Thioclava sp. GXIMD2076: one gene and its partner. The protein of the gene in region 1 interacts with the protein of each later gene in a pairwise test. Links are inferred from orthologs where the notes say so. Each region holds a gene or a part of one and is shown on either strand. Other genes may lie near its edges.

Region 1 (4,894 bases):
TGCACGCTTCATGACATCGGCCAGAATCAGGGCGAGCTGACGCGCCGCTACCAGTCGCCCTTCCCCGGCCTGGTGCCGGAAAAGGCGCCGGAGCCCGTCGCCGCAACGGTGAAGACGCCCCTGCAAAAGGCCGCAGCACCCATGCCGGAGATCGAGACGGAGGCGGCCGGGCCCGTATCTGCGCCTGCAACCGAAACCGTGGAAGAGGACGAAAGCCACGCTCTGGTCTTCCATTCCCTGCGCAAGAAACCTCGCGCAGAGATTGAAAAGCCCAAACTGGTCTCCGTGCCAGAAGCCCCTCCGAAATCATCTGTCGATGAGCTCAGGGAGGTTCTGAGCGGCGCCATGTTCCGCTCGCGGCGTAAACCGGTCAGCGAAGAACCTGATCTTCTGGCCACTCGAATCGCGTCGTGACCGTGATCTCCCGACTTGCCTTCGCGGGCAAGTCGAACCGCCAGCCAAGCACTCCCGTCCGGTCATCGAGATCGGTTTCAGAAGGCGCAGGCTCCGCCGTCCAGTCGATCTTGAGATCGTCCTGCTCGGAATAGGGGACCTGCCCCACGACCCGCAGCGGCCAGTCCTGACCGGTATGGTTCTCGACCGTCATCCGCGTGATCTCCTCGCGCGCGTTCCGGCGCGAGATGACACCCCGATCACCGGTCTGGCGGGTGACGTCATGCGAGAGCGTGACACCATCCAGCGCGCCGAAGCCTGTGGTGATCTTCTCACCCGGCATCGTCATCGGCAGATCACTCTGCCCCACCAGCGCACCATCGACATAGAGCGTGGCCCGACCCGGCAGAATCGGCCCCTCGCCGTTATTCGTCGCCTCCGCAACCAGATAGGCGGTCTCGTCACGCGAAGGTACGGCCTCGGCCCAGATATCGGAGGCGAGGCGCTCATCCTGCATCCGCAGACGCAGGGCCTCGACGCCGTCACGGATATCCACCGCCTCGGGCAGGTGATAGACCAGAGACACCCCTTCCATCTGCGGATCGAGCTGGTCGCTCTTCAGCATCGCGGCACTTTCCGCCATCGGCGCAGCCGCCCCCATCGAGCGCAGGACAGGCCCTTCAGTGCCGATCTGGCGCAAATCCGGCCAGAGTTCGGTCGGATCCATCCGGTCATTCGGACGCGCTGTCGAAAGCGTCAGGTCGACACCGCTCCAGTCCTCACCGCTGGATTGATGCACCGAAACGAGCCGCGTCAGATCGATCTGCTTCGCCTCGCGATCAAGCCGCATATCATAAACCGGCGCCCAGCCCGCATCCTCGACAAAGCTCGTGAGCGTCAGCACGCCCTCGCCGGTTGCGGTCGCCTCCAGATGCTTCTCGGTCTGTGAATTTGCCTCCAGATCAGAGAGATCGGCTCTGGCTTCTGCCAGTGCGCGACGGTCGGGATCGAGCGCCGCTTCGGCCTGACGGGCGCGGGCCTGCGCCTCGACCGCATTGCGGCGCGCCACCAGCGCCCGTGCCTCGATTTGCTCGCCCAGATCCAGTGCCTGTTGGGCATCCCCCTGCGGGTTCAGCCCCCGCAGATAGGCCACCCGATCCAGCGCGGCCTCGGCCTCGGCCTGCAGCAGCTTGACCCCGTCTTCCTTCTGCGCCAACGCCTCGGTCAGCTGCGTGACCCGCACCCGCGCCTCGCCAAGCGCCGGACTATCGGCACCGTTGCCGGCCACCAGACGCACCCCGCTCAGGCGCGCCTGATCCGCCGAAATACTCAAACGGTCCAGTGTCATGCTCTGCGGCAGACCGGCAATCACCACCTGCCCCGCGCCTTGCGGAATACGCACCTGCCGGACCACTTCCGCGCCTTGCGGATAAAGCGTCACAGCGCTCACCTTGCCATAAAGCACATCCTGCGCCCATACCGCCTGCGGCAGAGCCACGACCATTCCGGCCATCATCAATCGCATGTGTTTCCCTCCCTCACTATACGGTGAAACGTGGGGGGCAAGGCACCGCCTGGCAAGTCCGCGGCCTGCCTGACCGATGACGTTTCCGTCAGAATGCAGAACGCCCGAGGTTTCCCCCGGGCGCTCTGACACCTCAATCGAAGCTGGATCAGCCTTTTTTCAGGCAGCGTTTACCAAGCGTTTCGGCGATCTGAACGGCATTGAGCGCCGCACCCTTACGCAGGTTATCGGACACGCACCACAGGTTCAGACCGTTTTCGATCGTGCTGTCCTGACGGATGCGCGAGATGAAGGTCGCGTAATCGCCCACGCATTCCACGGGCGTGACATAGCCGCCATCCTCGCGCTTATCGACCACCAGAATACCGGGGGCCTCGCGCAGGATGTCACGGGCTTCATCCTCGTCGAGGAATTCCTCGAACTCGATATTCAGCGATTCCGAGTGGCCCACAAAGACCGGCACACGCACGCAGGTTGCAGTAACCTTGATCGACGGATCGACGATCTTCTTGGTCTCGGCGACCATCTTCCACTCTTCCTTGGTCGAACCGTCTTCCATGAAGACGTCGATATGCGGAATCACGTTGAAGGCGATCTGCTTGGTGAATTTCTTCGGCTCTTTTTCCTGACCGGGGACGTAGAGGCCCTTGGTCTGGTCCCACAGCTCGTCGATGCCTTCCTTGCCCGAGCCGGACACCGACTGGTAGGTCGAGACGACAACGCGCTTGATCTTGGCGCGGTCATGCAGCGGCTTGAGCGCCACGACCATCTGTGCAGTCGAGCAATTCGGGTTCGCGATGATGTTTTTCTTGATGTAGCCGTCAACCGCCTCGGGGTTCACTTCCGGCACGACCAGCGGGATCTCCGGATCATAGCGGTAGAGCGAGGAGTTATCGATGACAACACAACCGGCTTTCGCCGCGATCGGCGCATATTGCTTGGTTGCATCCGAGCCGATGGCGAAGAGCGCAATGTCATAGCCCGAGAAGTCGAAACCCTCGATGTCCTTACATTTGAGTGTCTTGTCGCCATAGCTGACTTCAGTACCAAGGCTCCGGCGCGACGCCAGAGCAACAACCTCATCGGCAGGGAACTCGCGCTCGGCGAGAATATTCAGCATTTCGCGGCCCACATTACCCGTGGCGCCAGCAACGACGACTTTATAGCCCAATTTAGGCCCTCCTTGTATCTCGGACGAGGTGCGACATAGCCCGAACGCCTGTAAATTTAAAGGGTTTTCGCGAAATTAGCGGCGAATAAGGCGGTTATCTTGCGCCATCAGCCCTGCCACAAAATCCGCCTCGGAGGTAAAATCATGCGGCACATCGTGGGCCGTACGGCGCCCCGAAAGCGACAAAGACGCAAAGAAATCAAAGCCGTAGAGCGTGATCCCCGCCAATTCCGAACGCAGGAGAAGATCGATCATCATCGCCCCCGTCGTCGGTTGTGCGCCAAGCCGGCTTTGCAGATCCGCATAATCGGCCTGCGGGTGCAGATAGAACCCGTCGCTTGTGGCGGTCGTCCAGTCCAGCCTCTTGCGCTTGTGGCTCATCCACAGATACCGCCCCGCCCCAATCCGCGCGCGGTCCTGCGGGGCCAGTCGCACCGCCAGCGCCAGCCAGTCGGTCCGTGTGCCGTGGCTTTCCGCCTGCGGCATCGGGGCGCGATTGATCCGCACCACCACGTCATGCGCATCGATAGCCGCGCCGTGGTTGTTTTCGGCCAGCGAGCGCGCATTCCCGACCAGCGCCACGGATTTCCCCGCAAGCGCCCCCAGCAGTCCGCTCTGCGGCACGGACATGGCGGCAAGCGGCCCCTCCTGCCGCAGCAACCGCGCCAGATAGAACCCCGCCCGTGTCATGCCAGCAGGTCCCGATAGACCTCGATCAGCGCATCAGCCTCATCATCGATCTGGAAGCGCTCTTCCACATTGCGCCGCGCCGCCTCGCCTGCCGCAGCCATCGCCTGAGGATCATCGAGATAGGCCGCCACGGCCTCGGCCATGCCCGCCACATCGCCCGGATCGACGAGTTTGCCGCTCTCGGGCGTCACGATCTCCTCGAAGGCGCCCACGCGGGTCGCCACCACCGGCACATGGCAGGCCATGGCCTCAATCGGCGTCAGGCCGAAACCTTCCCAGCGTTGCGGCGCGACATACAGATCCAGCACCCGATACCAGTCGGCCATGCTATCGACCGAGACCTCGGGCATGAACAGGATCCGGTGCTCCAGCCCCGCCTGCCCCACCTTGCGCTTCAGTTTGGTCAGGAACTCCGAATGCCCCTCGGTCGCACGCCCCATCACCAGCGCCGACACCTTGGGCCGCGACGGAAGAACCTCGATCATCGCATCGACAAAGGCGTCGGTGCCCTTCTGATGGCGCACCCGCCCGTAACAGCCGATCACCACACCTCTGGGCAGATTCATCGACGCCCGCAAGGCCGTGCGATTTTCGGCCCGGTCAAAGCCCGAGATATCGATCCCGTGATGGATCACCCGATTCGGCACGCTCAGATACTCCGCCGTGCGCGCCGATGTCGCCACAACCGCATCCATCCGGCCGATCAGCCACTTGGTATAGCCCGAATGTTTCCGCTGGCTGGCCGAGGTGAACAGCAGCTTAAGATCCATGAACCACAGATGTTTCAGAGCCAGCCCCAGCAACATCTCCACATTACGCCGCGCATGCCAGACGCGGCGACGGCGGCTCAGGAATGGTACACGCCACAGGGGCACATGCGGGAGGGTATCGGGCAGGCCCGGCCCCGTTGTCACTATCCCGATCTTGCGCGCCTGCGCGGGCACAAGCCGCACAATAGTGGCCGTCACACCGGACAAACGGCGCTTGAGGTTCGGGGCGATAACATCGATCTCTTTATCCATGCTTTCTCTTAACCTGTCCCGCGCCTATTGTCTTTGGCGAATTGCTGCATGAAAAACCGCAATTAACGGGCCGTGACGGCCCTTGCCGGAAAC
Region 2 (3,822 bases), 160 kb from region 1 along the record:
CGGAGCCACCTCGACCTCGGCCGGTGCGTCCGACGCAGGCTCTTGGGCCGGCTCGGAGGCAGGGGCCTCGTTGGTGATCGACACCTCGTTGCCCGCAGGTGCAGGGGTTGTGGTGTCACCGGGCGAGCCCATCACATACCAGACCAGCACGCCAAGCGCGACGACGATCGCCCCCAGAACGAAATAGAGGCCGTTGTCGCGGCGCGGCGGAGGCGTGTTATTCTCGGTCATCTTCGTCTCCTTCGACATTCGATTTGAAGAGAGAACGCGGGGATGACGGGGCTGTTCCCTGAGCGGTGGCGCCGCTCGCCCGCATGGGCGGGAGCCTGCCGATAGAGCCGGCGCGGCCACTTACGGCGCGGGCGGCTCAAGCCCTTTCTTGCATTGCTCGGGGCCGTCATAGCGGGCTGAATAGGCCACCGCGCCGCAGGTCTTGCATCGGAATTCCTTCAGTGCGCCCTTGCCGCCGATACGTTCCCACCGGCAGGGATTGCGCTTGCGATACCACAGGAGACCGATGAAAACGGCGATAACGAGAATGATGGCAATGGGCATGATCCGCTCCTTTGGCTCCGACTTAACGCGAAGCAGGCGCGGTGACAGGGGGCGGGGAGGTCACTTCGGAGTGAGTGTCGGGCTCGGGCAGCAGCTTCACCCCCACAAGAACCAGCACCACCAGCACCGCCCAGCCGCCCGGTCGCGACAGCAGCCAGATCGCCACGACCAGCATCATGCCGATCAGGCGGGAGGTCATGGTGGTCAGGGGCGCGATCAGGAGGCCGAACATGGAATCAGTCGAGGCGCTCGGGCAGGGTCAGGGCCTGCAAGACCTGCGCGGCTGCCATCGGCTTCTTGCCCGCGCGCTGCGCCTCCAGCACCTGCACGGCGCCTGCTCCGCAGGCAATGGTGAACCCGCCCAGAACATCTCCGGCAGCGCCATGACCGTCGGTCTGGCGGGCGCGCAAAAGCTTTACCCGTTCCCCCGCAATCTCGCACCACGCTCCGGGGAAGGGCGACAAGCCGTTGATCTTGCGGGTTACATCGGCTGCAGGGGCAGTCCAGTCGATCCGCGCCTCGGCCTTGTCGATCTTGGCGGCATAGGTCACGCCCTCGTCGGGCTGGGCCTCGCTGGGGAGCGTATCAAGATGCGCCAGCGCCTCGATGATCATCGAGGCCCCCATGACGGACAGCCGGTCATGCAGCTCTCCGGTGGTCTCGGTCGCGCCGATCTCGGTCGCGCGACGCAGGCGCACGGGGCCGGTATCGAGCCCCGCTTCCATCTGCATGATACAAATTCCCGTTTCGGCATCGCCTGCCATGATCGCACGGTGGATGGGCGCCGCCCCGCGCCAGCGCGGCAGCAGCGAGGCATGGATATTCAGGCAGCCCTTTTCGGGCGCATCAAGGATCGCTTGTGGCAGGATCAGCCCGTAGGCCACTACCACAGCCACATCGGCCTTCAGATCGGCAAAGGCCTGACGGTCGGTCTCATCCTTGAAATTCAGCGGGGTGCGCGTCTCTATCCCCAGTTCCTCGGCGCGGGCCTGAACGGGGGAGGGGCGCAGATGTTTGCCACGACCTGCAGGGCGCGGCGGCTGCGAATAGGCCGCCACGACCTCGTGCTCGCGCGCCAGTGCCTCGAGCACCGGGACTGAAAACTCGGGGGTGCCCATGAAGACGACGCGCATGACCTTAGCCTTTGTTCAGTTTTTTCGATTTCTGGATCAGCATCTTGCGCCGCAGGGGCGAGAGATGGTCCACATAGGTCTTGCCGTTGAGATGGTCGATCTGGTGCTGGACCGAGGTCGCCCAGAGCCCGACGAAATCACGTTCTTCCATCTCGCCATCGGCATTGAGGAACCGCACGGTAACCGCCCGCGGACGCTCGACCGGTGCCCAGACGCCCGGAAGATTGGGGCTTGCCTCATCATGTTTGCGCATCTTGACGCTGGCATGGAGCACTTCGGGATTGGCCATGCGGATGGCCTCGCCACGCTTGTCGGAGGCATCCACCACCGCCAGACGCATCATGATCCCGATCTGCGGGGCGGCCAGACCGACCCCCGGCATCGCATCCATCGTCTCGATCATGTCATCCCAGATCATCCGCACCGTCTCGGTGATCTCGGCCACAGGCTCGGCCGCTGTGCGCAGACGCTTGTCGTCAAAGGGGATGAACTTGCGCACGGTCATCAGATGATCCCGTCGGATTTCGGCGCGCGGGCGCGCTCGCGTTTGAGCTTCTGCATCTTCGAGGTGATCATCTTGCGTTTCATCGGTCCGAGATAGTCGATGAACAGCTTGCCATCGAGGTGATCCAGCTCGTGCTGGGCGCAGGTGGCCCAGAGCCCGTCGAATTCCTCTTCCATGACCTTGCCATCCACGCTCAGCCATTTCATCCGCACCAGTTTCGGGCGGGTGACTTCGGCATATTGATCGGGGATCGACAGGCAGCCCTCCTCATAGGTGTTGGTCTCTTCCGAGGACCATGTGATCTCGGGATTGATCATCACCGTTGGCTGGGGCGCTGCGTTCTCTTCCTTCACGCAATCCATCACGAAGACACGCTGTAGCACGCCAATCTGTGGCGCGGCAAGGCCGACACCGGGGGCGTCATACATCGTGGCCAGCATATCGTCAGCCAGCTTGCGGATTTCGGCATCGACCGAGACGACCGGATCACAGGTCTTCTTCAGTCGCGGGTCGGGGTGAATGAGGATCGGGCGTAGGGTCATAAGGCCGATTTAGGCGATGGTTGGTTCCAAGGCAATGGGGCAGCGGCTTGGCGGTGCATTATAAGGATACAATCAGGCATTTGTATCCCGCCGCCAGAGGTGATCTGATGCGCGCAAAGACGCAGGAGACATCTGATGAGCAAAGCGCCCGATTTCGACGAGATCATTGACCGCACCGGCACCCATTCCGCCAAATGGGACAGCATGGAAGACATCTATGGCGTGCCCGCCGCGACGGGTATCCCGATGTGGGTGGCCGATATGGATTTCCGTCCGCCCGCCTGTGTGCAGGAGGCGCTGGAGGAGATGACCCGTCAGGGCGTCTACGGCTATTGGGGCGGCAATGCGGAATACAACGCCGCAATCCGCTGGTGGATGAAGACGCGCCACGATTGGGAGGTGCAGGACGACTGGATCTTTACGACCCATGGTCTGGTAAATGGCACGGCGCTGTGCGTGGATGCGTTCACGGCGGAAGGCGACGGGGTAATGCTCATGACGCCAGTCTATCACGCCTTCGCCCGCGTGATCAAAGCGGCGGGGCGCGATGTGGTGGAATGCCCGCTGAAGCTGGTGGATGGCGGCTACCAGATGGATTTCGACGCATGGGATAGCATTGTGGATGAAAAGACCCGCATGCTGGTGCTCTGTTCGCCCCATAATCCGGGCGGGCGTGTCTGGAGCCGCGCCGAGCTGGAAGGTGTTGTGGAGTTTGCCCGCAAGCATGACCTGGTGCTGGTCTCGGACGAGATCCACCATGACCTGGTCATGCCGGGGCAGGTGCATACTCCCATGGCCAATGTTGCGGGCAACTACCCTGTGGTCATGATGACCGCCACCACCAAGACCTTCAATATCGCGGGCACGCATTCGGGCAATGTGATCATCGCCGATCCTGCGCTGCGCGCCAAGTTTTCCGCGCGGATGAATGCGCTGGGGATTTCGCCCAATAGTTTCGGCATGGCGATGGCGACGGCGGCTTACAGCCCCGAGGGGGCCGACTGGGTGGACGCGCTTTGTGCCTATCTGGATGGCAACCGCAAGATTTTCGACGCGGGCGTCAATGCCATTCCGGGCCTGAAATCGA

Evidence for each region. Proteins that work in one complex are often made in the same cells at the same time.
Region 2: the proteins of WDB91_RS05835 (region 1) and def interact in binary tests that used the Escherichia coli proteins (3 or more experiments, as listed by UniProt). The link is inferred for Thioclava sp. GXIMD2076 from one-to-one orthologs.

Annotation. Positions count from the first base shown.
Region 1 is NZ_CP149932.1:1,179,001-1,183,894, reverse strand. What follows is about bases 1,079-4,044. They hold WDB91_RS05835 (aspartate-semialdehyde dehydrogenase), read right to left. Parts: upstream 3,090-4,044; coding sequence 2,067-3,089; downstream 1,079-2,066. Other genes in these bases: WDB91_RS05825 (glycosyltransferase family 4 protein), read right to left, coding at 3,776-4,044; WDB91_RS05830 (glycosyltransferase family 29 protein), read right to left, coding at 3,165-3,779; WDB91_RS05840 (DUF4139 domain-containing protein), read right to left, coding at 1,079-1,918. Also shown: WDB91_RS05845 (hypothetical protein), read left to right, coding at 1-414; more of WDB91_RS05840, read right to left, coding at 371-1,078; more of WDB91_RS05825, read right to left, coding at 4,045-4,801.
Region 2 is NZ_CP149932.1:1,021,121-1,024,942, forward strand. Bases 965-3,822 are described here. They hold def (peptide deformylase), read right to left. Parts: upstream 2,736-3,822; coding sequence 2,193-2,735; downstream 965-2,192. Other genes in these bases: fmt (methionyl-tRNA formyltransferase), read right to left, coding at 965-1,688; def (peptide deformylase), read right to left, coding at 1,693-2,193; WDB91_RS05040 (MalY/PatB family protein), read left to right, coding at 2,871-3,822. Also shown: WDB91_RS05010 (hypothetical protein), read right to left, coding at 1-231; WDB91_RS05015 (hypothetical protein), read right to left, coding at 352-555; WDB91_RS05020 (hypothetical protein), read right to left, coding at 578-787; more of fmt, read right to left, coding at 792-964. UniProt on the Escherichia coli protein: Removes the formyl group from the N-terminal Met of newly synthesized proteins. Requires at least a dipeptide for an efficient rate of reaction. N-terminal L-methionine is a prerequisite for activity but the enzyme has broad specificity at other positions.